4 regions of the Bacillus sp. AC266 genome follow, and region 3 is predicted to be linked to each of the others. Evidence: riboswitches for the same ligand, from Rfam matches in the RefSeq annotation. Region 3 holds a riboswitch; each other region holds the start of a gene.
The links. Region 3 has a riboswitch for thiamine pyrophosphate ahead of tenA (thiaminase II). Riboswitches for the same ligand answer to the same signal wherever they lie in the genome.
Positions count from the first base shown of each region.

Region 1: another riboswitch for thiamine pyrophosphate. It lies ahead of tenA (thiaminase II); the one in region 3 lies ahead of tenA (thiaminase II).
Region 2: another riboswitch for thiamine pyrophosphate. It lies ahead of thiC (phosphomethylpyrimidine synthase ThiC); the one in region 3 lies ahead of tenA (thiaminase II).
Region 4: another riboswitch for thiamine pyrophosphate. It lies ahead of thiM (hydroxyethylthiazole kinase); the one in region 3 lies ahead of tenA (thiaminase II).

Region 1 is NZ_CEEDEC010000001.1:699,833-707,699, reverse strand. It holds partial or broken gene AC0IXC_RS03695 (homoserine dehydrogenase) at 76-366, opposite strand; gene AC0IXC_RS03690 (DUF3995 domain-containing protein) at 437-853, opposite strand; gene AC0IXC_RS03685 (DUF3959 family protein) at 999-1,766, opposite strand; gene AC0IXC_RS03680 (pPIWI_RE module domain-containing protein) at 1,977-4,358, opposite strand; gene tenA (thiaminase II) at 4,691-5,377, opposite strand; TPP riboswitch at 5,502-5,607, opposite strand; gene ddlB (D-alanine--D-alanine ligase) at 5,681-6,595, opposite strand; gene pdxR (MocR-like pyridoxine biosynthesis transcription factor PdxR) at 6,600-7,867, opposite strand, start outside.
Region 2 is NZ_CEEDEC010000004.1:281,814-289,680, forward strand. It holds gene AC0IXC_RS18495 (hypothetical protein) at 1-49, opposite strand, end outside; gene cydA (cytochrome ubiquinol oxidase subunit I) at 302-1,657, shown strand; gene AC0IXC_RS18505 (cytochrome d ubiquinol oxidase subunit II) at 1,650-2,675, shown strand; gene AC0IXC_RS18510 (arsenic transporter) at 2,895-4,253, shown strand; gene thiC (phosphomethylpyrimidine synthase ThiC) at 4,505-6,265, opposite strand; TPP riboswitch at 6,378-6,493, opposite strand; gene lldP (L-lactate permease) at 6,565-7,867, opposite strand, start outside.
Region 3 is NZ_CEEDEC010000005.1:390,872-398,738, forward strand. It holds gene thiO (glycine oxidase ThiO) at 1-882, opposite strand, end outside; gene tenI (thiazole tautomerase TenI) at 875-1,495, opposite strand; gene AC0IXC_RS22005 (ABC transporter substrate-binding protein) at 1,506-2,507, opposite strand; gene AC0IXC_RS22010 (ABC transporter permease) at 2,504-3,256, opposite strand; gene AC0IXC_RS22015 (ABC transporter ATP-binding protein) at 3,256-4,008, opposite strand; gene tenA (thiaminase II) at 3,977-4,672, opposite strand; TPP riboswitch at 4,762-4,865, opposite strand; TPP riboswitch at 4,926-5,038, opposite strand; gene AC0IXC_RS22025 (SH3 domain-containing protein) at 5,298-6,464, shown strand; gene AC0IXC_RS22030 (hypothetical protein) at 6,470-6,802, shown strand; gene AC0IXC_RS22035 (DUF3965 domain-containing protein) at 7,044-7,867, opposite strand, start outside.
Region 4 is NZ_CEEDEC010000008.1:94,864-102,730, forward strand. It holds gene AC0IXC_RS25445 (YhgE/Pip domain-containing protein) at 1-2,889, shown strand, start outside; gene topB (DNA topoisomerase III) at 2,929-5,118, opposite strand; TPP riboswitch at 5,347-5,456, shown strand; gene thiM (hydroxyethylthiazole kinase) at 5,529-6,335, shown strand; gene thiE (thiamine phosphate synthase) at 6,352-7,011, shown strand; gene AC0IXC_RS25465 (anaerobic C4-dicarboxylate transporter family protein) at 7,129-7,867, opposite strand, start outside.

The sequences.
Region 1 (7,867 bases), on a different contig from region 3:
GAATCCATGTCCCTCCTATCTCAAAAGCTCTCCTAAGTAACTAAAAAAACACCTTAAGTGGGTGTCCTTTTTTCTTTATGTAAGAGAACATACAGATAACATTAATCCTCCAAATGTCACTGTTCCTAGTAACCCCAATACAACTCCTGTTAAACAAACACAATCAGCAAGACAAATTGAAGATTGCGATAATGGCACAAATGACCTACTTGTGCTCGATCCATAATATTTTATTTTTTCATAATTTATATCCAACATGAAATGTAGACATGATACACAACCCTCAATAGTTTGAAGAGATTCATTTTCTAACCGCTCCAATAACTTGTTATTTAAAGCAAATGGTAGAGGGTACTGCTTATCTAATCATCTCTGTTGCCGTATAAATCCCTAGTTTAGTTTGTAATAAAGTATTAAAATAATGCTGGTTATATGTTCACGTTATTATTGCTAATAAGAAGGATAAAGATAAAAATGCACAAAGTGGTACATATAAAACAGTATCCATTCTAGCAAACTGCGTATCTTTTTTTCGTTTAAAGATACCAAAATAATGAAACTCACCAATTACTCTTATGAAAAAAACAACCATACAAACCCAGGATCCCATTTGAACAAAAACATTGGGAAGTGCGGAATGAACAATATTTGATTGTTGTAATAAAATCATTGCTGCCATACTTAATAATAACGCAATGAACAATGTCATTCCTGTACCTGGTGTAAACGCCTTTTCTCCAGCTTTAGTTAGAATGACACTATTTGTCGCCCACTTACTTCCGAAAGCCCAATAAACATGTAAAAAACTAACTAAGAATAATATGCAAACAGAAATATATGTAATAATAAGCATTTTGTCCTCCCATTATTTTATTTAAATCATTACCTTTAAAATATGCTATGAATCCTTCATACGCAACCTATATTTAATTACATAAAAAAACCCCTTAATGATTTATCAATTTTACGATAAATCATTAAGGGGTTAGTGAAATTTATTATGCATTATACCTATTTTTTCGACGTTCCATCCTAGTTTGTCCTTGAACAGTACTTTCTTTATATTGATCTATTTGCTCTGCCATTTCATATGTTACAACTGGTTCTTCGTTATTACGCTCATGCATTATTTCTGGCGTTTTACGTTTAGAATCTTTTCCACCAAACTTAAATAATTCCATCTTAAATTTCGGTAATCTTGGAAAGCGGATCTTAAATGATAGCCTTTTACGTTTCTTTTTTTGTTTAAATAGATTTGTATTTTCTTTATTATTATCTTTCTCTTTTCGATGTATTAACATCGCAAGTAATCCACCTAATATAAGTCCTCCAACCAAGAGTAGAAGATATACGTAATTGCTTGTCATTAAACTCGTCATACGCTCAAGTATGACTAACGACTGTACTTCTTTTATGTCCCATAATAAAGCGGTCCATAATGAGAATAAACCTAAAGTAAGCCCGTATGTACGAAAGCGGAATATACAAGGTATTAAAGCGATACAAGCGGCAATTTTGGCATTTGCTATTATAGCACTTGTTGAAATATCCTGATTCCAAATAACTAACAGTAGTGTTATAAATGGTGCATATGCTATCCAGCTACATATACGTGAATATATCTTTTTCGCAAAGTAACTACCGAAACTAGTAAAAAATAAAAGTCCTCCAATATATAAAGATTGTTCAAGAGGGATTTGCTTTAACATTCCTGCAATTGGAAAGAGGCCGCTCAGTAGCATTAATAATACATCTAATTTCTTCACAATTCCCCATTCCTTTCAAATTTTCTTTTCAATTAATAAAAATCGCTTTTCCATATGATGTAGTTTTTGTATTTCTAAAAAACATCTTAATCCTGTATGTAAATAAAGTAAATACGTAAAAGAAAAGATACATGACAAAGGATAGCCTTATTTACATGAAAAAATGACAAATCCTGCTCATTATTACTAGCAGGATTTGTACAATATTATTTATATTAATATCAATGTATCTTCTTTTTCTAAAATTATTACATCTTCATCTAATTCGTCATTGAATTCTTTAAACTCCCTTGAATCAATATCGGTAGTATAATTTTTAATTAATTTAGCCATATGCATTACATACGTATTATGAATATTTTGTTCTGAGAGCAAGGTTGATTTACAGCACATGTAATGTATCATTTTGGCGATTTCTTCTCTCTCTTCAGATTTTACACCAAGCGGGATAACTTCGAGTATGTACTGCTGTACTATCTCATTACAATCTAATTCGTATGCAGCCGTGCTATAGTAAATTCCCATTTGATCTACAAATAATCTCGTTTCATTCATAACATGTTCTTGGTCTCTAACAATATAGTTCGGTACATCTGAGTTAGTATTAATTCTAATTATGTTTATATCCTCTTTTAAATTTGGGATTATTTCAGGTGAAACCCCAATATTAACGCTTTTATTTTGCAATTCCTCTATCCAATATTTCCTCATATTGGCATCTACAATAAAATAAACTTCTTTATTTTGTTTATGTGCATCTTGTGAAATTTCAACTAATGTTTCTGACATAAATTGTTTAAAACTGACTCCTATATCATTCCTTTTTGATGGTTGTGGTAAAAACACTTTATTATTACCTATATTTAATAAAGTATGATCAATTGTGCCCCATTCTTCTTGACCATATAATTTATATAATATTTCTCTCCCATTTATTTTTGAAAAAATAGGTAAGAAATCATATTTAGACATTTTCTCAATTGATAAATTTAAAATTACCCCCGGTAATTTTATCTTATTCCAACTACACTTTAAGAACCCCTTTTGTTCTAACAAACTAAGAATGGCATTAATAATTTCTTTTTTAGATACACTTTGTCCGATAAATAAATTAATAAATGCTGAAATACGTTCCGTTTGAGCGAATCCTTCCCGAATAATTTGCTTTGGATTAATTTTTTCGCGACCATCACAATTTTTTATTGCAATTAATGCTAATTTCATTTCATTTTGCTCACCTGCCGTAGCATGTACAGCTTTTACGACATCGTCTACTAGTTTCTTTTTGTTTTTATGGCTATATTGCATTCTATATGGATTTTGTAACAATTTCCTAATGTTATATCTTACTATTTTTAACAACACCGGATTGTCTGCATTTAATACATAGGAGGAATCTCCGTTTTGAGCTAAAACTATTTTGCTATCTAATAACGCTTGTTCTATCTCTATTACTATATCATCTGACCATACTTCTAACGTAATTGATTCTAATCCCTTTGGGGCAAATAAAGGTAATAACGCATTCTCATTATTAGTTAATACATTTTCACATTCTGGAAGTAATGTGAAATATGGGCATATTCGTTGGAATTCATTAAAAAGTTCCTCTTTTTCTCTTACTTTTATACCAAATTTTATTTTTGTTCCTTGAACTTTATATATATTTTCGTTATATGGAAGAAGCACTCTTATCTTTGTTCCTCTAATATACTCTTTCGGACATTGGAGAATGTTCTCTAATTTAACTTCTCCCCCTATCCTATAATCATCTTTTAAATTTCTAAAACGTTTAATCCACTTTATTCCTTTTACAGCTTGTTGTACTTTTAACTTTACAAATCTTTGCTTTTTATTATTTGATTCAAATTCAGGAGTTGAAATCAGTATTTGGCTCCGCTTTCGCCCTAAAAGTATAGGGATATCTTTATGATTATATTGTTGATAAAACCTCCTAATCCCTACAGATACTTTTAATAGCGGAATATTCTCACCTCCACGAGTTACGTATTCAAACCGATATACATAAGAGAAATAATCATGTGTTTCTTCATCTTTAATTGGCTCAGACATCGCTTCAGAAACATGTTGTGATCGCAGTGGTGAAAAATATATTTCTTCCTCATTTTTATTTTCCAAATGTAAAGGCTGTTCGCAAAAAATATGAGTAATTAGAGCTGGTACCCATTTAGAAAACGTTTTTTTATCATGTAATGCTGGCAAATTACTAATTAAATCATACTGCCATTCTAAATGTGGTGGATCTATTAATTTATTAGGTTTCCAATCATGAATAACCTCATACCAGCTTTGGAAAATATAGTCTAACTGTTCTTGTTTCATTGGTTCTTTTGCTACAATCCAGGGCGTATCTTCCTTTAATATATATGGATTATGCTGAATGAATAATATATCAGAAAACATTTCATACAATCTTTCATTTACAAGTTTTAATTTGCTCGTTAATAAAAATGTTCTATAATGTATCTCTACAATCTCAAGCCATTCAATAGGAAAATAAATATACGATACTTTCTCATTATAGAGGGGTTCTACTATATTTTTAAATGCTAATAACTGTAATTTTTCCATATTATTAATACTTCCTCTCTTAATTTATATTGATCATGAATAATACTAGAAAAGATACCAATTTTTTAAGCATTAACGAATCAAATTTTAACCAAGCACATTAAAGGAAATAGCTAAATTACATTCGTTTATATAAATAAAACATTATTAAAATCAAATTAATATAAAGTAACTATTAACATATAACTACCTCCTTATGGGACTTTATATTATAAAATCATTATAATTAATTATTATATTTTTTTATATATGATTTACAAAAAAATTACAGAAACTAAATATAATAAAAGGTATCGCCTCTTTATATAGCGATACCTTTTATATACTCTTAATTAAATAACACCTTTAACTTCTTCATTCACCGGCCATTTTTCTAATGTATATGCCATTTCCCAAAATGAATATTCATATTGACTACTAAAAATAAAATGTTGTCTCATACGATTACGGTCTGCCTCTGTTACTTTTTCAGCGATCGTATCTAATCGTGTGATTTGCTCTTCTACTAGAGTACGGAACCAATCAGATCCATATGCAGAAATCCATTCTTGATAAATTGGCTCTTCTGGTTGACATTCTTTTAACCGTTCACCGATTTCATAATATAACCAATAACAAGGTAAAATAGCCGCAATAATATCTCCTAAATGCCCTTCATAAGCTGCACGATACATATGAGATGTATATGCATATGCAGTTGGCGCAGGAATAAAATTATCTTTTTCTTCTTTTGTAATCCCTAATTTCTTTGCGAAATTCTCATGTAATGATAACTCAGCTTCATACGTATTTTGTGCATGGTGTGCCATACGAGCTGTCGTTTCTAATTCAAGAGCCTTTGCAGCACCTAACGTTTGTACTCTAGCAAAATGACTCAAATAATAAGAATCTTGAAGCACATAATATCGAAAACTAGCTAAATCTAATGTTCCTTCGCCTAGTTTTTTTACAAAAGGATGGTTAAAACTTGCTTCCCAAATTGAATCTACTTCTTTACGTAATGATTGTGAAAAAGTCATTTAAATTCCTCCAAATAATGTAAAAAATATACGTATTTATCCACAATTATTAAAGCTGTAAAATAAAAAAACTTTCTTTACAGGCGTAAAGAAAGTGAAATTGACAGTATTTATTCGTTAAATAGCAACGTCTTTCCCACTTTCCTACGCTGGCATTAACCAGATCAGGTACTAAGAGTCTCAAAATTTCATCTGATCTCAGCCTATAAAAGGCCCCCCTAGTGGATAAATATTTAGTTGTCGTATTGTAATTATCATAGCATAATTCGTGGAACTGTCAAAAGAATTAATTATATAACTACCTTAAAAACCTTCTTCTTTCCTTACTTTTAATGAAGTTTCAATTATCATATCTAATAGTTTGCTATAATTAATTCCCGCTGCTTCCGCACTTTTTGGCAGTAAACTTGATTGTGTCATCCCTGGTAATGTATTAACTTCCATTACATATGGAATTCCTTCCTTCACCATCATATCAACCCTTGCATAAACACTACATTTTAATGCTTTATAACAAGCCAGTGACGCTTTATTTACACGTTCCTTTATTTCAGCTGGAAGTTCAATAACTTCTTCAACTGTACTAGTATCATCATATTTTGCATTATAGTCAAAGAACACAGCAGCATGTCGAATCGAAATGATAGGTAACTGTTGCCCATCAAAAATTGAACATGTAATCTCGTCACCTTTTATATACTTCTCAATTACTACTTCAGAATCCCATTCGAATACAGTTTCTAGCATAGAGATTAATTCATTTTTATCATAGACAATCTTAACTCCAACACTTGAGCCGCCAGAGTTTGGTTTTACCACTAATGGAAATCCTAATTTATCTAATTCCTCAAGCTTTAGATCCTCCATTTTTGTAAGTTCAATCCAATCTGGTGTTTCTACTCCTTCATAACGCAAAATCTTTTTTGAAATATTTTTATCCATACATATACCGCTAGATAACATATTACTGCCGCTATATGGAATACCTAAACTCTCAAGCGTCCCTTGAACCGTACCATCTTCTCCGTATTTTCCGTGTAATGCTAGCAATGCAAAATCAATGTCTTTCGCTTTTTCAATTAAATCCATTTTTTCATTTAACGTAATTGGAACGATTTCATATTTACTCTTATCTAAATGTGCAATCATTTCATTCCCAGTCATAATTGATACTTGTTTTTCAGAGGATACTCCTCCCATAATAACGCCAATTCTCATTTTCTCAACTCCAAGTTTCATTTTTTAAAGTTTCACCAATTATTTGAATCCCGCTAACAATTTCCTGTTCTTTCAAACGTGAAAATCCTAATCGGAATGTGTTCGCTCCTCCTCCATCAGAGTAAAAAACATCTCCAGGAGAAAAAGTAACTCCTTTCTCATAACACTTTTGTAAAAGTGTGCGGGCTTGAATTTTTTCTTCCAACTCTATAAACAAATGAAGTCCACCGTCTCCAGTCATTCTTTTAAACGGAATGTACTGATTACACGCCCCAACAGCTAACTCATATTTTTTCTTATAAACAGATCTTGCTTTTTTTAAATATTTTTCAAAATATCCTTCATGTAAATATTGAAACAGAACAGCTTGATCTAACGTAGATGTGTGAATGGTTCTGGCTCTTTTAACACTTTCTAAATAATGTATCAGTTCTTTATCTGCAATGATCCAACCTACACGTAAACCAGGAAAAAGTACCTTTGAAAAGCTACTAATATAAATCACATTATTACCAGCCCCTGCAAAAGTTAATAATGGCGATAAATGTGAACCCGAATAACGTAATTCTTCATTAAACCCATCCTCTATAATAGGGATCTTGTATTTTGAAAATAACCTCATCAATTCCGTTCTTTTCTCCGAACTCGTAACAATACCAGTCGGATTATGATAAGAAGGGATTAAATACGCGAAATCAAAATCCTTTTCACGCAAACTTTTTTCTACTTCATTCGTATCAATACCATCATCATTCATATTAATTCCATGAACTTCAAGTCCATGTAAACGAAAAAGCTTCAATGCAGCATGGTGAGTTGGGTTCTCACAAATAACACGCCCTGATTTCTTCGATAAAGAAGATAACACAATATCTAATCCTTCTGTAAATCCATTTGTAATTAGAATATCTTTGTTCGAAATATCTACACCTTTCATTTCCATGTAATGAAGTAAATAATTAATTAACGGTCTATAACCTTTTGCATATCCGTAGTTCAATACGATATCCCCTTCAATGGACATACGAGTAAGAAAAGCTCTTTTGAAATTTTCAACATCAAATAGCTTTTCGTCCGGGGCTATACTATTAAAAACAATCATTCCTTTTTCCCAGCGAACTCCATGCTTCATTAAGTCTAATTCATCCGCTAATGTGGTAACTGTATTAAGTTTATTTTTCCAATCTATTTCAACAGACGAGGTGTTACTTATATCCACCTTCGCAACGAAATTTCCTTTTCCTTTAACTGCATAAATGAGTCCTTCTTGTT
Region 2 (7,867 bases), on a different contig from region 3:
CTCTATGCTCTCTTGAAAATGCCATCTTTTTAATGACTTCAGGATACATAAAACACCCTCTCCATTTCACATAAACTTCTTCATCCCGGAAATAGAACTTACGTTCGCATAAAAGATTATAAAAGATTCAGCCCTAAAAAACAAATAAAATATTACCAAATATCAATTTCTTTCTTTTTAGAATATTTAAACACTATATTACCGTACTCATTTTTTAAATACATATATATTTTTGGTAGTTTTTTGAATAAATTTTCCAATTCAATCAGAAAATAATGGCAAAAAGAAGGGGAGTATACATATGGATACCGTAACATTAGCACGGGCATTTTTTGGTTCTTCATTAGCATTCCACATTATCTTTGCAACGCTTGGAGTCGGGCTTTCTTTAATGATTTTTATAAGTGAAATACTCTATCACTGGAAGAAAGATTCCGACTATGCCATTATGGCAAAAAGATGGACAAAGGCTTTTGCTATCCTTCTCGGTGTAGCAATTCCAACTGGAACAATTGTTGGTGTACAAATTTCACTTCTTTGGCCTGGTTTCGCCAAAATTGTTGGGCAAGTTATTTCCGTTCCGTTTCAAATTGAGATTTTCGCCTTCTTTTTAGAGGCTTTATTCATGTCTATTTACGTATATGCGGCTGATAAACTGCCTCCAGTTATGAGATTAATCTCGCTGTTTTTCGTTATGATTGGCGCCACTGCATCTGCCGTGCTTATTACATCGGCAAACACATGGATGAATACACCTGCGGGCTTTTCAATGAATCCAGATGGCTCAGTTTTTAACGTTGATCCGTGGAAAGCTTTCTTTAATCCGAGCTTTGGCACAAGTGCATTCCACGTCGTTATTACGGCCTATACAACTGGAGCAGCTGTTATTGCTTCTATCGCTGGATTTAAATTATTAAAGAAAAATTTAAGTGCTCGTGAAATTGCTTACCATAAAAAAGGATTACTGTTAGGGCTTGTCGTTACATTTATCACAGGTGCTACGATGTGGCTTTCAGGACACGAATCTGCTATTGCCTTACATAAACATTCACCTGAAAAACTAGCATCTGCTGAAGCTTTGTTTGAAACGACATCACACGCGCCTTTATCGATTGGCGGGGTTGTGGACCCTAACACACTTGAACTAAACTATGCCCTTGAAATTCCGAACATGCTTAGCTTATTAGTGGGACTAGACCCTAACACCGTTGTAAAAGGGCTAAATGAATTCCCGCAAGAAACGTGGCCACCATTTTACACACATACACTATTCAACTTAATGGTCGGCACCGCTGCCTTTACCTTTGCAGTTGCAGCTATTGCCCTCTTATATTGGTACTTTGTTTACCGAAAAAAAGGAGTAGAGTTACCGAAGTGGCTTCTTTGGGGAGCTGCCGCCTGTGGACCCGTTATGTTGCTCGGTATTGAATTCGGATGGATTTTTAGTTGTAGTGGTCGTCAGCCATGGACAATTTATGGCATGCAACGCACGGTAGATGCTTCTACGCGCGCTGATTTCGTCGGTCCTTTATTTGTTTTATTCATCATTTTATATATCGGACTCGGTATTTTAACAGTCTTTGTACTACGGACATTCTTTAAGAAACATCCGTTAAAGAATGATTTACATCACGAAGGAGGCGATTCTCGTGCATGAGGAAAGCATTGCAATCATCATCTTATGGGCTCTTATTTTCGTATATAGCATACTAGGGTCTATTGATTTTGGAGCTGGTTTTTGGGGCATGGTATACGCTAAACACCCGACACTTGCTGCCAAGCTTGCTAATCGGTACTTATCACCAACTTGGGAAGTAACGAATACGTTTCTTGTCTTTGTCGTCGTTGCTTTTCTCGGTTTCTTCCCAAAAGCGGCCTTTACCCTTGCAACCGTTATGTTTGTACCAGTTATGTTAATTTTAGTACTCGTTGCGATTCGTAGTACATTTATGGTATTTGCTTACTCCCTGCCAAAATACCAACACCTTCTTCGGATTATTTCAGGTATTACCGGGCTCTTAATCCCAGCTCTATTAATTACCGTTCTGCCAGTTACAGAAGGTGCCTATATTACGATGTCTGAAGGAAAAGAAGTGCTCCTTTACGGAAAACTTCTTTCTAGTCCCGTTATTTATTGTTATATGCTCTTCGGACTAACTTCGGAACTATTTCTATCATCTCTCTTTCTTGCTGATTTTGCTAGGGAACAAGGTTCTGAAGATACGTACCGAATTTATAGAAGAAATGCCATCATACTTGGTCCTGCAACGCTCGTGACTGCTATTATCGCTCTCGTTGTAATGGACCCTGAAACACACTGGCTTATGCAAGGACTAATAAAGCAATTCCCATGGTTTACAGTCTCTATCATTTTATTTGTTATCGGATACTCTTCCCTTTGGTGGACAAATAAGAAATATGGCACATTAGGCTTTCCTCGCATTGCAGTTTTAGCTGTCGTCGCTCAATATGCATTTGCAAGCTACGCTTACGGCGTCGCCCATTTACCTTATATCATTTACCCGGACGTAACTGTATTTACAAGCTTTACGACGGTCGAAACATTCTATGCTCTTCTTATTCTTTACGCAATCGGGATTGCAATTTTACTACCAGGATTTATTTTCTTCTGGAATTTATTCTTAAAAGATCGAACATTTTTAAAGGAAAAATAGTAAATTAGGGGCATTCACACATAGAATGCCCCTAATTTATTAGACTCCTCTCCTAATAGTTATTACACTACTCCTTATACTTGCCTTATTGCTCAAAATACACATATTCACTAGATTAAGGTAGATGCCTAGTTCTTCTTATTTTCTTTTGAATATAATGCTATATAAACTTGAGACAAGCCACATTTGTTCAAGGGAAAATAGAAAGGTAGGTTAAATATGAGCATTGAAATATGGATTACTATTATTGTATTCTTCTTAACGATGATTGTTATCTTTTGGCGACCTCGCGGTTTAAATGAGGCGTGGCCGGCAGCAGTCGGCGCTAGCATTATCCTCATTACTGGACTTGTATCAAAACCAGACGTCATGGACATTATAAGTAAAATCGGCGGTGCCTCTATAACGATATTAGCGACCATCGTTATGGCGGTTATATTAGAAAGCTTCGGCTTCTTCCACTGGTCTGCAGCGAAGCTCGCAAATTTAGCTAAAGGTTCCGGACGACGCCTATACTGGTACATTCAATTACTATGTTTTCTTATGACTCTTTTATTTAATAATGACGGTAGTATTTTAATTACAACACCGATTTTGATTTTACTTCTGAAAAACCTTCAATTAAAACCTCATCAACAAATCCCTTATTTATTAAGCGGTGCTTTAATTGCCACTGCATCTAGTGCACCAATCGGTGTAAGTAATATCGTAAACTTAATCGCATTAAATATTGTTAATATGACTCTTTATATGCATACAGCTATGATGTTTGTACCTGCAACACTAGGACTACTGTTTATGTCATGGCTCATGTATACAGTTTTAAAGAAAAAACTTCCAGAAAGATTACCTGTTTCTTCATATGATATTGAAGAAATTTTCTTCACGAAAAACTTCCATCCGTTAAAAGGACAGAATTCTGTTAATACGAAACAAAAACGTACGAAATTCATGTTAAAAGTATTAGGCTTCGTTTTCCTTATGCGCTGTCTTCTATTCGTTGCATCCTTCTTATCGATTCCAATCGAAATCGTTGCCGTACTCGGTTCACTCGTTCTTCTCATCTGGAGATGGTACTACTTACGAACAAACCCAGTCGATATTTTGAAAAAGACACCGTGGCACATTTTAATTTTCGCTTTCTCTATGTATGTAATTATTTACGGGCTTCATAACGCAGGGTTAACAGCGGCACTTGTAAGTTGGCTTGAACCAGTTGTAAGTCAGCATCTACTCTATGCCAGCTTTGCAATGGGCGGACTCGTTTCCCTCCTCTCTAACGTCTTCAATAACCACCCTGCACTTATGATTGGTACAATCACATTAACAGAAATGGGACTAGATCCAGTCACATTAAAAACTATCTATCTCGCAAATATCATCGGTAGTGACATCGGTTCACTATTATTACCAATCGGTACACTAGCTTCCCTCATTTGGATGTATATCTTAAGACAAAACAAAATTAAAGTGAAATGGAAAGATTATTTAAGCGTATCTCTCATCGTAATCCCACTCACAACAGTCGTCACATTATTCCTCTTATACTACTGGGTACAATTATTCTTCACCTTATAAAGTGAAACTTTATAAGGTGGGTGGGTGTTCATCCCCCACTGATTATTAGCCCGCACCAATCGGGCGTTTACGGACAGTTTATCTCCCACCTAACTTCTTTGCTCCAGCCGAATTTTGAGGTGGGAGTTTTACTGCCCACAAATAGCGGGATAGACGACAGAAGCCCCCTTTGCTACCGTCTTAGCAAAGGGGGCTTCTTCTATATTTAAGTTAGGTACAGTGTGATCAATCAAGTAAAGAGGTGTAACGTGTTATTGATATAAGTGACTACCAGTTTCTTTGAATTCTACCGCTTTCTCTTTCATTCCTTTTTCAATTGCTTCTGTCGTTTCTAAGTCATTTTCTTTCGCATATTCACGAATATCATGTGAAATTCTCATACTACAAAACTTTGGGCCACACATTGAACAGAAATGCGCTGTTTTCGCCCCTTCTGCTGGCAACGTTTCATCATGGTACTCCATCGCGCGTTCAGGATCTAAAGATAAATTAAATTGGTCGCGCCAACGGAATTCAAATCGTGCTTTTGAAAGTGCATCATCACGCTGATGAGCCGTTTTATGCCCTTTCGCAAGATCGGCTGCATGCGCAGCGATTTTGTACGTAATAACCCCTTCGCGAACATCATCTTTGTTCGGTAAACCTAAATGTTCTTTCGGGGTTACATAACAAAGCATCGCCGTTCCAAACCAGCCGATCATCGCAGCACCAATCGCTGAAGTAATATGATCATAACCTGGTGCAATATCTGTCGTTAACGGCCCAAGTGTATAGAACGGCGCACCCTGACAAATATCAAGTTCTTTCTCCATATTTTCTTTAATTAAATGCATCGGTACATGCCCAGGTCCTTCAATCATAACTTGCACATCATGTTTCCAAGCGATTTTTGTTAATTCACCAAGTGTCTCAAGCTCAGAAAACTGCGCTTCGTCATTTGCATCTGCAATAGAACCTGGACGTAATCCATCTCCAAGAGAAAACGAAACATCGTACTGCTTCATAATTTCACAAATCTCTTCAAAGTGAGTATATAGGAAGTTTTCTTTATGATGGAATAAACACCACTGCGCCATAATCGAACCACCGCGCGAAACAATACCTGTCATACGCTTTGCAGTAATTGGAATATAACGAAGTAATACACCAGCGTGAATCGTGAAGTAATCAACGCCTTGCTCCGCCTGCTCAATTAACGTATCACGATACACTTCCCACGTTAAATCCTCTGCAATTCCGTTTACTTTTTCAAGCGCTTGATAAATTGGCACAGTTCCAACTGGTACCGGAGCATTACGAATAATCCACTCACGTGTTGTATGAATGTTTTTACCTGTAGATAAATCCATAATCGTATCTGCACCCCAGCGAGTCGCCCACGTCATCTTCTCTACTTCTTCTGCAATAGAAGACGATACAGCAGAGTTTCCGATATTTGCATTTACCTTCACGTGAAAATTACGTCCAATTATCATCGGTTCCGCTTCAGGATGGTTAATGTTTGCCGGCAAAATCGCACGACCTTCTGCAATCTCCTTACGAACAAATTCAGGCTCTACCCCTTCACGAATCGCAACATATTCCATCTCAGACGTAATAATGCCATTACGCGCATAATGCATTTGCGAAACATTTGCACCTTGCTTCGCTCTAAGCGGCTTACGATCCATTTGCGGGAAAACAGGTGTATGTTTTGAAGCCACTTTCACACCGTCATCCTCAGGTTTAATTTCGCGTCCTTCATAAGCTTCCACATCACCACGCCCCAAGGTCCAAGAGTGGCGCGGCGCCTGCAACCCTTTTTCCAGCTCCACTTTATACTCTGGATCTGTATAAGGTCCACTCGTATCATACACACGGATTGGCGGATTTTGAACACCGTTCGTATCGCTTTGTTCAATCTCACGCATTGGTACTTTCATACCTTCACGTGTTCCATCCACATACACTTTCTTACTTCCTGGTAAACTCGATTTCAATTCAATTTGCTCAGCTGAAACAGACTGTTTCATAACCTTTGTTGCCCCCCTGTTCGTGACAAGGACGAGATATGGCCAGCGCATGCCAAAATAAAAAGAGCCAGGTCCATAAAAGAATAAGGACCTGGCTCATAAAGACATAATTATGTAAAGCCGTTAACTTCCCTACGCTGGTACGAGCCAGATCAGGTCCAAAGGGTTAAGAAGTTCACACGCTTCTCTCTCAGCCTACGCATACGTTAGGCACCCCTAGTTTATCACTGATTTAATTTTCAATACTTTCCCATCATACACTATAATCTGAAAAATGCAAAGTTTATTTCTTTTGTTGTTTACGGAATCATCCAAGTTAAATAATAAGCCTGCACATACGTCATAATCCCAACAATAGTAACGAAGAATAAACTATGCTTCAATGTAAAGCGGAACAAATCTGACTCTTTCCCAGCAAGTCCAACTGCCGCACAAGCAATCGCAATTGATTGCGGAGAAATCATTTTACCTGTTACACCGCCCGTTGTATTTGCTGCAACAAGAAGCACTTCAGATACACCGACTTGCTGCGCTGTAATTGCTTGTAAATTCGAGAACAGTGCGTTCGCTGACGTATCTGATCCTGTTAAGAATACGCCAATCCATCCTAAGAATGGTGAGAAGAACGGGAATAGTCCGCCAGTTCCTGCAAGTGCTAACGCTAATGTAGAAGATAGACCAGAATAGTTTGCGATAAATGCGAATCCTAATACGAATCCAATAGATAGAATTGGCATTTTTAGTTCATTTAACGTTTCTTTAAATGTTGCTACTGCATCTTTTGCACTCATTTTCAAAATAAAAATAGAAATGATACAAGCAATTAAAATTGCTGTTCCAGTCGCTGATAAAATATCTAATTTCAAGATTGCTTCATAAGGTGTTGGTTTATTTACAATAGGCTCTGCTTTCATTACTAAATTGTGCAAGCCTGGAACTTCAAATTTAAATACGAGACTTTCTAAAGCCCCGCCCGGAGCGAATAATGCTTTAAAGAAACTTTGGCTCCAAATGACTACCATCACAGTTAAAATAATGAACGGAGACCATGCTTTTACTACTTTTCCTACCGTTAGTTTCGGCATAGATGTCGTTGTCGTCGCCGCGGCTACTTCACTATTCGCTTGCTTAGTTTGATAAATTTCTTTCGGCTGCCAAACTTTTAAGAATAGCGATAAACTTACTAAACTTACAAGTGCTGACGTAATATCAGGAAGTTCTGGTCCTAAAAACGTCGCTGTAATAAACTGTGTAATTGCAAATGAACTACCCGCTACAAATAAAGCAGGCCACGTTTGTTTTACTCCTTTAAAGCCATCCATTAAAAATACGATAAAGAACGGAACAAATAAAGATAAGAACGGTAATTGATGCCCAGCCATTTGTCCAATTTTATGTGGATCAATGCCTGTCACTTGTCCAGCAACTGTAATCGGAATCCCCATCGCTCCGAAAGCTACTGGTGCAGTATTTGCGATTAAACAAAGACCTGCTGCATATAAAGGATTTAGCCCAAGGCCTGCCAGAAGTGCTGCCGTAATCGCTACTGGTGCACCAAATCCTGCTGCCCCTTCCAAAAATGCTCCAAATGAAAATCCAATT
Region 3 (7,867 bases):
GGCAGGCAATATTGTGTAGGCACGCTCTAATATGGAAGTAATACTTTCTGGTTGTACAGACTTATTAAACGTATGAGGCTTCATTGTTGCCCCAATTACGTAACGGCCACCACGTTTCGGTGTAATATAAAAACGTTCTTGGAAAATAGGAGCTTTCAAGAGCGGTTTCTTGCTTCTTACTGCAACAACTTCACCCTTCACAGGATACGTGCCCCAATCACTATGGAAATAATGTAGTAATTTCGTACTCCATGAGCCTCCAGCGATAACGACTTTTTCACATGTGATTACACCTTCACTCGTAACAATTCCAGTCACTTTATTATTTTCAATACGAATATCAAACACTTCTGTTTGTTCATATATATCAGCACCGGAAATTGCTGCAGAATGTGCGAATGCTTTCGTAAGCTCTGGTGCAATAACTTGACCATCTTTCGGATAATATACCGCCCCTATAATTGACTCGGAAAGAAACGGCTCTTTTTCCCGTAAATGGTCCCCCGTTAGAAATCGGGAATCTTCACCTGTTTTCTGCTGCCAATCCATAATATGAAGAATTCTTTTCTTCTCATCTTCATTTTGAGCGATGCGATAAATGCCCTTTTCTTCATACCCAATATCGATGCCTGTTTTTTCACGTAAAACTGCTGCAAGTTGTGGAAATATAGCACGGCTTTCTCTAGCAAGCTCAAACAACGGATCATATGCATCCCATTCTGCCTGAACACCGAGCAAACCAGCAGCTGCTTTCGAAGCTTCAGATGCGATTCTTTGCTTCTCTACAATCGCTACTTTATGCCCTCTTTCTGCTAGAAAGTGTGCAACTGAACTACCAATTACACCTCCGCCAATAATCGCTACATCATACTTCTTACACATGTTTTTCCGCCCACTTTCTTATTGATTCCTTATAAGATTTCGCCTTGCTATACGGATTACTACTGCTTATAATCCCGGACATAACAGCAATGCCACTTACACCATTTGCAAGAACATCACCTGTATTTTCAGGGGTAATCCCACCAATTGCAGTTATTGGTATGGATAAACAACTTGCCATATGAGCAATTTCTTCTAATCCTCTCGCTGGCACACCTTTTTTACAATCTGTCGGAAATACATGACCATAAACGAGTGAATCTGCTCCATTTTTAAATGCTACTATCGCCTCATCTAGCGAATGTACTGAATAACCGACATGCAAATAAGAAAACTTTTCTTTTACTAACCTTACATCTGCGCTTCGATATCCTAGCTGAACACGCGGAATATTTAATAGAATAGCAATATCAATTCGATCATTTATCACTATCTTCGATGCTGGAAAGCCTTTCCCCAAAAGACTTTCCACACCTTCATACAATTCCTTCGTACTTTTCTCACGCTCACGAATATGCAAATAATCGATCTCACTCTCAATTTGCATCGCTACATTCACTAACTCTTCGAATGGCATATGGCCATTTGAGATTACATGGAGCTCATTTTTCATATTCATTCGCCTACTTTAAAATGTTTTCAAATAATTCATCGGCTGGAACGATTTCTTTCGTCATTCCTTTGTCTTTCAACCATTTGTTTTGTTTCTCCCATGACTCTTTTGAATCCGATAAGAATGGCTCATCTTTCGTTTCCATCTTCTCTAATAAAATTTTCATACTTTCTTTTTCAACTTCTGGTACAAGCGGGAAGTTTTCTTTTTCTTGATGATCTAATAAAATATTTAATGCTTCATCGGGTTTTTTCTTCATAAAGTCATACCCTTTTTGTGCCCCACGTAAAAAGGCTTGCAATGCTTCTTTATCTTTTTTCAACGTTTTATCACCCGTTACAAACACAAGCTCATGATAGTTCGGTACACCATAATCTGCTGGATTAAAGTATGCTGGTTCATGACCTTCATGACGCATAACAGGTACTTCATGGTTAATGTATGCCCCTGTTACCGCATCCACTTTTTTCGTAATTAATGCTGGTACTAAATCAAAGCCAACATCGACTACTTTCACTGTATCTGGATTACCACCAGCTTCTTTTACCATCGTTTTTAAATACATCTCACTTAAAGGTGTTCCAGAATATCCAACTGTTTTCCCCTCTAAATCTTTTGGCGATTGAATGCCTGCTGACTTCAGTGATACAACATGATTTAATGGTGAACGTACGACAGCTCCAATTGATTTCACTGGAATTTGTTCATTTGCTTTTGCCATGACAACATCTGGTTGATAATACAAACCAACTGTCACTTTCCCTGCTGCCGCTAGCGTTAATGGATCAGTCGGATTAGAAGGGAATTTAATATTCACCTTGACTCCTTCTTCTTTAAAGTATCCTTTTTCAATTGCCGTATAAATAAAGCTATGTACCGCATTCGGGTACCAATCAAGCATTACTGTTATTTCTTTTTCTGATTTATTCTTATCTGATGCCGAGTTACTCGAACATCCTGCAATCATTGCAACTAATAATGTAAACACAAAGATGCGTTTTAATAATTTCATGAATGTTTCCTCCAACTAATAAATTTCTTTTCTAATATCGAAACAAGTATGACGAAGAAAATAGCTAATAATGATAACAATACAATTGGTGCAAATACACCAGCTCCGTCTAACTGCGTCATCATTCTTTTACTGAAATATCCAAGCCCAGCTTGTGCACCGAGCCATTCACCAATCGCTGCCCCAATAACGCTAAGTGGTATCGCAATTTTTAACGCTGAAAAAAAATAAGGAAGAGCAGATGGCAACTTTAGCTTTAGAAAAACATCTTTTTTCGTTGCACCATATGTAACTAATAGCTCCTCCCATTCTTTTTTCGTACTGCGCAGTCCATCATACGTATTGACCGCAATTGGGAAAAACGTAATTAAAACGGTAACAACAACCTTACTCCAGATGGTATATCCAAACCATAAAACGAAGAGCGGTGCAAGCGCAGTGATCGGGATTGTTTGTGAAGCAACTAATAACGGATAAAATGCTCTTTCCATCCACGTACTCGCATTCATTAACATTGCTAGCCCTACGCCCAGTACGATAGAAATAACAACGCCTATTAAAACGACGTATAACGTTGCAGGTAAATGAACCGTAAATAATATATCTTTCAGCGCCCATATCTTCATTACAATTGCAGAAGGTGATGGCAAAATGTACATCTCATCTACAATTCTTGCTCCTACTTCCCACAGAGCAAGTAAAATTCCACTTAATATAAGGGCAGGTAATAACTCCTTCAAGCGATTCATCATACGAGTACCTGCCTTTGTAACATACTAAGGAGCTCTTCTTTAAGCGCTAACACTTCAGGCTTATATAAATCTTTTCTTGTTCGGTTACGATCAAGCGGCACAATTCGCTCAGTTAAAGTTGCTATCGGTTGATTTTCTACAACCAAAATTCGATTAGAAAGAAACAATGCTTCTTCAACATCATGAGTGATAAATAAAATTGTTTTTTCCCACTCTTTCCATTGTTCAAACAACCATTCTTGCAAAGATGCCTTCGTTAAAGCGTCCAATGCGCTAAACGGTTCATCTAACAATAATATCTCCCCTCCTGTTAATAAAGTTCGGATAAAAGATACGCGTTGCCTCATACCACCAGATAAATCTTTCGGATATTTTTTCTCGTACCCTTGTAAACCAAATTTATGTAACAGTTCTTTCGCTTTTACTTGCGCTTCTTTCTTCTGCACACCTTGGCACTCTAGCGGCAGGGCCGCATTCTCAATAATCGTCCTCCACGGCAAGAGCATATCTTTTTGGGGCATATACCCTACAGAATGACTCTTCTTTGTTTCTGTCAGCTCTATCTGTCCAGTACTTGCCTCTTCTAAGCCTATAATAAGGCGAAATAAAGTACTTTTCCCGCATCCACTCGGTCCGATAATACTTACAAACTCTTTATCTTGTATAGAAGCATTTAATTCATTGATGATTGGTTTTTCATCATAATGAAAGGAAACATTATGAAACTGTAGTATGTTCTTGCTCCTCAAAACCCCACATCTCCTTACGATAAGCCATATCCCAGAATAAATATTCAAATCGGCTGGAATATAAGAAAATCTCCTCTAATCGGTCTAGCTCTTTCTCTGACTTTCCAACTGCCATTTCATTTAATAAATCTATTAACCAAATACAAAGGTTACCGTATTCTTCAGAACTATATCCTTGAATCCACTCTCCAAAGAACTCATGATCTCTTGCTCCAGGAATATCATTTAAACGCTTTCCGATCTCCCAATAGCTCCACATACATGGAAGTAAAGCTGATATTAATTCTGCAAGTGTGCCATTTTGAGATACAGACATCATGTAATTTGTATAGGCTAAATTTTTAGCAGATGGTTTCGCAGATTCTATCTCCTCTACAGTAATGCCAAGTTTGTTTGCATACTGTTTATGGATCGTCATTTCTCCATTTAAAATCCCATCAATTTGCTCTGCAAATTTTGCCATAACTTGTGGATTCGTTGCCTTTACAACCCCAATTGCATATAGCTTTGCATAATCTAACAAATATAAATAATCTTGAATAATATAGTACTGGAATTTGTCTTTTTCCAACGTACCATCCCCCATACCTACTACAAACGGATGATTATGACTTTTCTCCCAAACAGGCTGCACCGTATCAAATAATTTTTCACAAAATTTCATTAATAATTCCCCTTCCTATATATCTATTTATCTCAATAAAAAAACCACTTCTGTATATAAGAAGTGGTTACAGCAAATAAAATTATAATTTATTCGTTGTTCCACTTCCCTTCGCTAGTATTATCTAGATCAGGTGTTGTAAGGGTTAAGGATTATTCCTCTCTCAGCACGAAAAGCACCCCTAGTGGTGTTAATATGAAATTTTCAAATAAAAAAGCCCCGTTTCTATACGCAAAGAAACGGGGACTCATTGTTAATGTCCGAATTGCTTCCCTACGCTAGCATAATCTAGATCAGGTAATAAAAAGGATCAAAGGCTTATGGCCCTACTCTCAGCTGGCAACACCAGCCCTCCTAGCAAACTATAAAATTATCACTGTCAGTATAACATCGCCATAAGACATCATCAACTGTTTTAATTTTCTTAATTGCGAATTAAATCTCAACGTGTTAAACAAATATAAATGCGACCTCACAAATGATATATACAATATTTATATACGAATCTCTCTTCTGACATTATTTTTATTGATTTCATATTACATTTATGTGAATACGACCAATATATTATATCTTTATACTATAATAAAATTACAACTATACAACTAGAGGAGGTCTTTATTACATGAATATGAAAGCCACAGCTTTAACAGCAACTACTATCGCAATTGCTTCTTTACTTCCTTCTATGGGAGAATCCGATATACAAACAGCGGCTGCTAAGCAACCATCTACAGTAAAAACTGGATATGTAAAAATTGACAACGTTGCACTACATCAAAATAGCCATACAGACAGTGCAATAGTTGATACCATTCGATTTAATAGCCCGGTTACTATTCTTGAAACAGTTCAAGATTGGTATAAAGTATCTGTTAACAACAAAACAGGCTATATGAAAAAAGATGCAATTCTATTCAAAAAAAATGTTCAACCAAAGTCTCAATATATCGTAAATGCAAACGCATTAAACGTTCGTTCTGAACCTAATACAGAGTCTTCTATTCTAGATATATTACCAAATGGTCAATTCATTACCATTCAAGGTGAACAAGGAGATTGGTACAAAATATTACATAACGGTCAAATTGGTTACGTACAAAAAACATTTGTATCTAATGGATCCACACCTCTAGTAAAAGGTGTAACAGTACAAGGTTCTCCTTCTTATACTGTTGCAACACCAAAATTAAATGTACGTAGCAATGCTAGCACAAGTGGCACTCTACTTGGCTCATTACAAAATGGTACACAAGTACAAGTAGTAGAAACGGTAGGTACTTGGTATAAAATTCGTTTTGGCACAGGATACGGATATGTAGCAAAACACTATGTAGTGCAAAATCAAAATCAAAATCAAGCACAAGCTAAAACAGCTCAACCTGCATCAATTCCAGCAGTTTTCAAATTCCCTACTCAAGGGAAAATCAGCTCCACTTTTGATATGCGCTGGGAGCAAATGCATTATGGTATAGATATAGCAGCACAAGGAAATGTCTCTATTCAAGCTGCTGCTGCAGGTAAGGTTGTGAAATCTTATTATTCGGCTAGCTACGGCAATGTCGTGTTCATCGCCCATCAAATAAATGGGAAATTATATACAACAGTTTATGCTCATATGAAGGATCGCACTGTACAAGCTGGTGATCAAGTACAAACTGGACAATTAGTAGGTCATATGGGAAACACAGGTCATTCATACGGGCAACATCTCCATTTTGAATTACATAATGGGGAATGGAATTTTGAAAAAACAAATGCAGTAAACCCACTGCCATATTTAGTTAGGTAAATTATATGCCACGCAATATACCTCTCTTTATTGAATACCTGGCCTTTTTAGGTTTAATCTGTTGTTTAATCATTTATAATACGAACACTGTATTTTTATCTATTATTATTGCTTTTGTTGCTTTAGAAATCATTATGGAAGCATTACAAATGCGGCTAAAACAAAAAATTGCCCATATTTATAATGTAATTTTTCTTTTAAGTGCTCTTATAACAAATATAATTAGTAATGGTTTTTATTTATCTACCGTACTTCCTGTATTCTTTATAGGTGTTTTATTATTCATAGCTAGATACGTTCATGTTCCTAATAACCAAAAACATGAACAAGAAGCTTAGAAAGAGGAGACACTGTGTACCAATCTTTCAAAGATAATCCAATGAAATATATATTGAATTTATATGAAAAAATGAATACTTTTTTTGGTATACAAGGAAGTTATACTGCACAATTTCTCCTTTATGGAATGTTATTTCTTATCTTAGTTACTTTCTCCTTGCTTTACTAACAAAAAAAGGATCTCACATAAACTTGAGATCCTTTTTAATTTATATTAATTTTTAATATGTAAAATATGGTTTATCCACAAGCATATTTTTCATAAATGAAACTAAGATTATATTTTTTCTCTAAGCTCATTCTTTGTTCATCGTCGCACCAATAGAAAAGAATATCATGAATCGTTGCATAACGCTTATTTTTAAGAAATAGTTTAAAGAATGATGGTAAACAATCATGTAATTGTATAAATATATAATTGCGTAGTATTTCTTCTTTGTATTCAATTCCCTTACAAATATACAGTAATTCTTCACAATAATATGCATGCTGTGGAACTTGGATCATTTCGAAAAATGGTACATATGATAGTAGCTTTCCAATAAAATGACCATACCGATCCATTACCCCTATCGTCATATGCTCCATCATTTCTTTCATCACATATAAATAATCATCTACATGAGTTGTCTTTAAAGGGTCTAATCGATCGGAAATTTGTGAAAGTACAGCTCTTTGACAAGCTAAAACTGCTTGACTAGGTCCATAATATGATAGGAAGTCTGTACACTTACGATACTTTCGTAATAAGTCATGTGTATATAAATCATATACAAAAGTATTACAATACATTGCCAGACTCATCATATCACTATTTAATTGCTCTTTTGACAGTGTTTTAGCTCGCTTACACATATAAAAGAATGTAAATTCCAATACTTCTTTATGAGATAATAGATGTTTGCAATCTGTTATACATTTCTCACTAAATTTAACTCGCTCCCAAATTTCTACATCCTCAGCTGTTAATTCACCAATACGATATTTAATAATTAAATAGTTTAAAGCAACTGCTTTCGTCAAAAGATCCCATGTTTCATACTCCAATGAAGTTCGGACAAATT
Region 4 (7,867 bases), on a different contig from region 3:
GCTGCAATTGTTATTGTTTTAGGGTTAATGATTTTACCATCGTTATATGCATGGTTTAACATTAAAGCTTCTTGGGATCCTTACGGAAATACGAAAGGAATCCAAATTGCAGTTTCTAACCAAGATGTTGGATCAAATTTAAGAGGGAAAGATATTAACATCGGGGAAGAAATTGTAGATTCACTTAAGAAGAACAAAAATTTCGGGTGGAAGTTTGTTGATGAAAAGCAAGCAATTTATGGAGTAGAGCGTGGAGATTATTCCGCAAGCATTACTATTCCAAAAGATTTTTCTGAAAAGATTGCAACGGTCTTGAATGAAAATCCACAGAAACCAGAACTTGATTACTATGTAAATGAAAAAGTAAATGCGATTGCACCGAAAATTACAGCTAAAGGTGCATCGGGTCTTACAGAAGAGGTTAGTAAAAACTTTGTTAAAACAGCAAACGGTGAGATTTTTAAAATCTTCAATGACCTTGGAATCGATTTAGAAACTAACTTACCGAGTATTGAGAAGGTCAAGGATCTCGTATTTAAGTTAGAAGCACAGTTCCCAGAAATGAATACACTTGTGGATAAGGCATTAGATGATGCGACTCGGGCAGAAGATGTTGTGAAAGTAGCACAAAAAGAGTTGCCAGTTGTAGAAAGTGTTATGAATGATGGGCAAGAGGCGTTAGGGAATTTAGATAAATTCTTTGCGAGAAATGATGAAACATTGAAGCGTGCACCTGGAACAATTAAGAATAATTTAATTGTAATGCAACAAGGTTTAGATAGTGCGGCGGCAATTACGGATTACTTAAAAAATCCGGCATTTGATTTTAATCTGACACTTCCAGATCCAGCTAAATTACCAGAGTTACCTAATATAACTATTCCACAAATACCAACGCTTCCAGAGTTACCGCAAGTGAATGGTGAGGGATATAAAAATATTGCTACAAATATTGATCAAACTGTAAACAATGTTTTCAATTCTACTCGTGTTGGAACGGCATATGTGAAAAGTGTTATGGATGGGCTTCAAAATAAGGGCGTGGACCCAACTGTAGCTCAGAAAAATGTTCAGGATGCTTCAAAACTTCTCCAAGACCGTATTGATAGTGTTTCATATTTAATTGATTTCTTTACAACTTTTAAAGAATCAGCTTCAACGGACTTTGGTAAGCAGTTCTTTGGAAACAGAGCGGAAAGTCTAAAAGTGCTTAAAAATTCTATGGTGGATGCTAACAATAGAGTTAAGCATGTAGGGGATTTAATTAGTTCTGGTCAAGAAGTTAAACAAGATGTACGAGATGCTGTAAATCAAAAATTAGATGCAGTAAATAATTTAGTAAATCAAGCTGAAAAAGACTATAATGCAACATTTGTAGCTGACTTTGAAAAAGCAGTAAGCACAGCTGAACAATTGAAAAATAAGGCTGAAAATGTACAAGGAGATGCTCAGCAGCTAAGAGGCAATTTAAATCAAGATATAAACAAAGCTAATGAGATATTAAACAATGGTAGAGAGAACTATGATCAGGCTGTAACGGATTATGCAAAACTAAAAACTAATCTTGAAAAAGCAACAGCAGACTTAAGTAACAAAGGCGTTAATGGATTAGATTCCACAAAAGTAGCCTTAAATGATTTAAATGGACAGTTCCAAGCAGGATGGAATTTAGTTAATGATATGATTCCGGTTATGGAAAGTACAAATAAAGTTTTGGGCGATGTGAATAGTGATAAAAATCTTAATGGCACAATTGCTAAGTTAAATAAAGCAAAAGATGGTTTGCAAAAAGGAATCGATTTAACTGATAAAGGAATTGACGCTATTAATAAAGGTCAAAAACCAGCAGCAGATGTTATTGAAAGTATTAATCAAGTGTCTAAAAATGTTTCGGGCCAAATTGGTGACATTTTAGCTAAATATGACTCAGAAATCACTCCAAATTTCAATGCAGCAATTGCTCGTACAAAAGAGATGTCTAAAAATACATCTCAAATTTTAGGCGAGGCAGATAAGAAGCTTCCAGATGTGAAAAAATTACTTGAAGATTCATCAAAAGGCTTAGTAGATGGTCAAAAGAAAATTGCAGACATTAAAGCTGAAATGCCGGAGACTGAGAAAAAGATTAAAGAATTAGCAGATAAAATTCGTGATTTTGAATCTGAAGAGGATATAAAAGACATCATACGCTTATTGAAAAACGATGTTGAAAAGCAAAGTGACTACTTTGCAAATCCAGTAAATTTAAAAGAGAATAAATTATTTGCAATGCCGAACTACGGTTCAGCAATGTCACCATTCTATACAGTGCTTGCATTATGGGTAGGCGCATTATTAATGGTTTCATTATTAACGGTAGAAGTACACGAAGAGGGCGCGAATTATAAGAGCCATGAAGTTTACTTCGGACGTTTATTAACATTCTTAACGATAGGTCTTTCACAAGCGTTTATCGTATCAATGGGAGATATATTCTTACTCGGTACGTACGTAGTCGATAAGTTCTGGTTTGTGTTATTTAGTTTATTTATTGGGGGAGTCTTTGTTTGTATCGTATACTCACTCGTTTCTATTTTCGGAAACGTTGGGAAATCGATGGCGATCATTTTACTTGTACTGCAAGTAGCAGGATCAGGCGGAACATTCCCAATTCAAATGACACCACCGTTCTTCCAAGCGATTTATCCGTTCTTACCATTCACATATGCAATTAGTGCAATTCGTGAAACAGTTGGCGGAATGCTTTGGGATATAGTAACTAGAGATTTACTTGTGTTAAGTGTTTTCGTAGTAGTTATGATTGTTGCTGCGTTATTACTGAAAACACCAATTAACAAATCAAGTGAAAAATTCGTTGAGAATGCAAAAGGAAGTAAAATCATTCATTAATAAAAAGGTTCCTACCGATAGTGGTAGGAACCTTTTTGTTTAATCAAATTTTAATTTCTTTAATGCTTCTGCGAATGGATTGTTTAATGGTTCTTCTTCTTTGTTCTGTTGTTTCATATATTTTTGAACGTCGCGTTTATCAGCTTTGCTGCCGGATTCTTTTTTACGTCTCTCTTGGAATGTAGAAAGTTTCTCACGATAGCCACATTTACATGCGAAAATTTGGCCCGCTCCTTCACCACGAAGTTCTAGTTTCTTTTTACACTGAGGACAGCGTGCGTTTGTAGTGCGGGATACATTTTTACGGTGACCACATTCGCGATCTTGGCATACAAGCATTTTACCTTTTTTACCGTTTACTTCTAACATCGGTTTACCACAGTCTGGACAAGACTTCGTTGAAATGTTGTCGTGTTTATATTTTTTATCACTCGATTTAATTTCAGCAACAATTTCTTTCGTATAGTTCTTCATTTCTGAAATGAATACTTCTTTCTTTAATTTTCCTTTAGCGATAGCTTCTAACTTTTGCTCCCATTCACCAGTTAGTGTAGGAGATTTCAGTTCTTCTGGCACTAAATCAAGTAACTGACGGCCTTTTGAAGTAATATGAATATCTTTACCACGTTTTTCAAGCAAGAACGAATTGAATAACTTGTCGATAATATCAGCTCGTGTAGCTACAGTACCTAATCCACCAGTTGACTTTAACGTGTCAGCAAGTTGTTTGTTTTGCGTATCCATGTATTTTGTTGGGTTTTCCATTGCTGAAAGTAATGTTGCTTCATTAAAGCGTGCAGGTGCTTTCGTTTGACCTGATGTTTGGACAATTAGTTTTATGTTTAATGTATCGCCTTTTTCGATGCGAGGTAAGATTTGTTCTTTTACATCATCGCTTGCATCATCATCTTCAAACCGATTTGCATAAACCTCTTTCCAACCAGCATGTAAAATCGTTTTTCCGCGTGCGATGAACGTTTCGTCACCAATTTTCGTGCGCAATGTTAGTTGTTCATATTCAAAGGCCGGGAATAAAACAGCTAAGAAACGTTTTACAACTAAGTCATAAATTTTACGTTCTTTATCTGTGAAAGCTGAGAAGTTTACATAGCTCTCTGTTGGAATAATTGCGTGATGATCACTTACTTTACTATCATCAACAAATGATTTATTAGATTTTACAGGTTTCTGCAATACTTTATGTGCTAAAGGACGGTATTCTCCAACTCCGCAAGCCTTCAGACGCTCTGGAAGTGTTCCGACAATATCAGATGAAATATAGCGTGAATCTGTACGAGGGTACGTTAAAACTTTATGCTGTTCATATAATTTTTGCATAATGTTTAATGTTTCTTTCGCAGAGTAACCAAATATTTTATTCGCATCACGTTGTAGTTCAGTTAAATCGTAAAGACCAGGAGCGAACGATTTCTTTTGTTTTTTATCAATGTCTACAACAGTAGCATTTTGTTTACTAATTTTGTTCACGATTGCATCAGTTTTTTCTTTATTAAAGCTACGGCTATTTCCTTTTGTATCTTGCCAAGTTAGCTTTAATCTCTCAGCTGTTTGAGCTTCGATACCATAGTAAGTTTGAGCTTTGAAATGTTTGATTTCATCTTCACGGCTTGCAATCATGGCTACAGTAGGTGTTTGAACACGGCCACAATTTAGTTGGGCATTAAAGCGAGTAGTTAATGCTCGAGTCGCATTAAGTCCGATATACCAGTCAGCCTCTGAACGTGCGACAGCTGAAGCGTATAGATTGTCATATGCTTTTCCTGGTTTTAAATTTGCGAAGCCATCTTTAATTGCTTTATCGGTAACAGATGAAATCCATAGACGTTTAATCGGTTTCTGCATTTTAACTTTATCGATAATCCAGCGTGCGACCAACTCTCCCTCACGACCGGCGTCAGTAGCTATAATGATTTCATTTACATCTTTTCTAAGAAGCTGACTTTTTACAGCGTTAAACTGCTTCCCTGTTTGTTTAATAACGGTTAGTTTTAAACGCTCCGGTAGCATTGGTAAATCTTCTAAATTCCACTGTTTATATTTCACATCATAGCTTTCTGGATCAGCTAATGTAACGAGATGACCTAAAGCCCAAGTAACAATATATTTACTACCTTCAAGATAGCCGTTCCCTTTTTTATCACATTTCAGTACACGTGCGATATCACGTGCAACAGAAGGTTTTTCAGCAATTACAATACTTTTTGCCATATTTAAAAACATCCTTTCAAATTTCCATACGTTAAATATAGCATACATCTTTGTTCTATTCAGTCTTGCTGACGGTTTGAGTTATTTGTGGTGAAATATACGTGTGAGAGTTTTACTTATATAAAGGCGAAGAATGGTTGAACCAGGAGAGTTCTGATCTCTATCATTCTATAAAAGTAAAGAACTTGTTATTTTACTAGAATAAGAGTAGACTTTGAAGTAGATGAATAATAAACACATGGGAGTTTGTGGATGCAAACTGAGAGTATGACTAGTCCGTCATTGACCATTTGAACCTGTTGGATAATGCCAGCGTAGGGAGAGTGTAAAAGCACATGTTCAGGCACTTTGCGTACGCGCAAAGTGCCTTTTTGTGTATCTCCCATTACTATAGTTAGGAGATGAAAAGGATGAATATGAAAGAAATTAGTAAAGTAGTGGATTTGGTGAGAGAGTCTAATCCACTCGTGCATAATATTACAAATGTTGTTGTAACAAATTTTACAGCAAACGGTTTGTTAGCATTAGGAGCATCACCTGTAATGGCGTATGCAAAAGAAGAAGTAGCAGAAATGGCTAGCATTGCGGGAGCCCTTGTTTTAAATATGGGTACACTTCGTCCTGAAGAGGTAGAAGCGATGTTACTTGCTGGTAAATCAGCAAATAAGAATGATGTACCAGTATTGTTTGATCCAGTTGGGGCAGGAGCAACTTCTTATCGCACAGAAGTTGCGAGATATATTCCAGCTGAAATCGATTTAGCTGTTATTCGCGGAAATGCAGCTGAAATAGCTAACGTTATTAATGAGAAATGGGAAATTAAAGGTGTAGATGCTGGTACTGGCAACGGTAATGTTGTAAATATTGCAAAACAGGCAGCGGATGACTTAAATACAGTTGCGGTAATTACTGGAGAAGAAGATGTTGTTACAGATGGAGAGCGAACTATTCTTATTCGAAATGGCCATCCTATTTTAACGAAAGTTACTGGAACAGGTTGTTTACTAACTTCTGTAATAGGAGCATTTGTAGCGGTAGAAAAGGATTATGTAAAGGCAGCAGTAGCGGCATTAACGTTTTATGGTGTAGCTGCGGAACTGGCAGCTGCTAAGACAGTGGAGAAGGGACCTGGTAGTTTCCAAATTGAATTTTTAAATCAGTTAGCAAATACAACTTCAGATGATATTGAGAAGTATGGGAAGATTGAGCTTATATAGTAAGGAGGGGAACTAGATGTCGCGCATTACAATGGATGAAATGTCTAGGTTATTACCAGTATATTTTATTATGGGAAGTAACAATTGTACGAAGGAGCCACTACAAGTATTGAGGGATGCACTAGAAGGCGGTATAACAATTTTTCAATTTCGTGAAAAGGGAGAAGGGGCTTTAACGGGAGAGAAACGTATTGATTTTGCGAAAGAACTGCAAGCGCTTTGCAAGGAGTACGATGTACCATTCATCGTAAATGATGATGTGGAACTAGCCCTCGAGTTAGATGCAGATGGCGTGCATGTTGGACAAGATGATGAAGGAATTACTTCTGTTCGTAAAAAAATGGGAGATAAAATTATTGGAGTATCTACACATACAATTGAAGAAGCACGCTGGGCGATTGAAAATGGAGCCGATTATTTAGGAGTTGGTCCAATTTTTCCGACGAGTACGAAAAAAGATACAAAAGCGGTTCAAGGAACGAAAGGTCTAAAGTATTTTAGGGAACAAGAGATTACAATACCGATCGTTGGGATTGGTGGGATTACGATTGAAAATACAGCTTCTGTTATAGAAGCGGGTGCGGATGGTGTTTCAGTTATTTCAGCGATTAGCTTAGCGGAATCTGCGTATGAAGGTACGAAGAAATTAGTTGAGGAAGTAAATAAGAGTTTGTAGAAAAAGCCTATGTAATATTTTAAATGCTATATGGAGGAATAGACTGCCAAAAAAGTTTAAACAAACGTTTGATTAAAAAAGCACAAACCTTTTTAAATAAAGGTTTGTGCTTTTTCTTTAAAACATAATTGAAATTAAGAGCATTCCAATTCCAATAGAAGTAAAGGTTGCGATCAGGCCCGGAATCATAAAGCTATGATTTAAAACATATTTACCAATTCCTGTTGTACCAGTACGGTCAAAGTTAATTGCAGCAACGATTGTCCCGTAGTTTGGAATGAAGAAATATCCATTTACTGCAGGGAACATCGCAATAAGTAATGCCGGCGGAATACCAAGTGATAGTCCAAGTGGCACTAAAGCACGAACTGTTGCTGCTTGGCTATACAGTAAAATAGATAGAATGAATAGTGCAATAGCAAATAGCCATGGTGCACTTGTCACTAAGTGTTGAATTGATCCTTGAATTATATTTAAGTTTCCGTTGAAGAAAGTATCTCCCATCCAAGCGATACCAAAAATAGCAACAACTGCTGTTGCGCCTGCTTTAAAGACGTTACCAGTTACAATGCTTTCCACATTTGGTTTACAGAAAATAATAATGAGAGCAGCAATGGTTAACATGACCATTTCAATTGTGTTTGGCATGGAAAGACGAGCTAACTTCCCGTCAACCATCCATCCCGGACGAAGGGCTTCAAATGAACCAAGAAGTACGACAAGGAAAGTTCCTACTAGGAAAAGGATAACTGATAATTTAGCGCCTTTTACACCCGCAAATTCTTTTTTCTCTTCAAGTTTAGGGATCATTCCCTCTTTTAATCGCTTCAAGTATTCAGGGTCTTCATTTAATTCT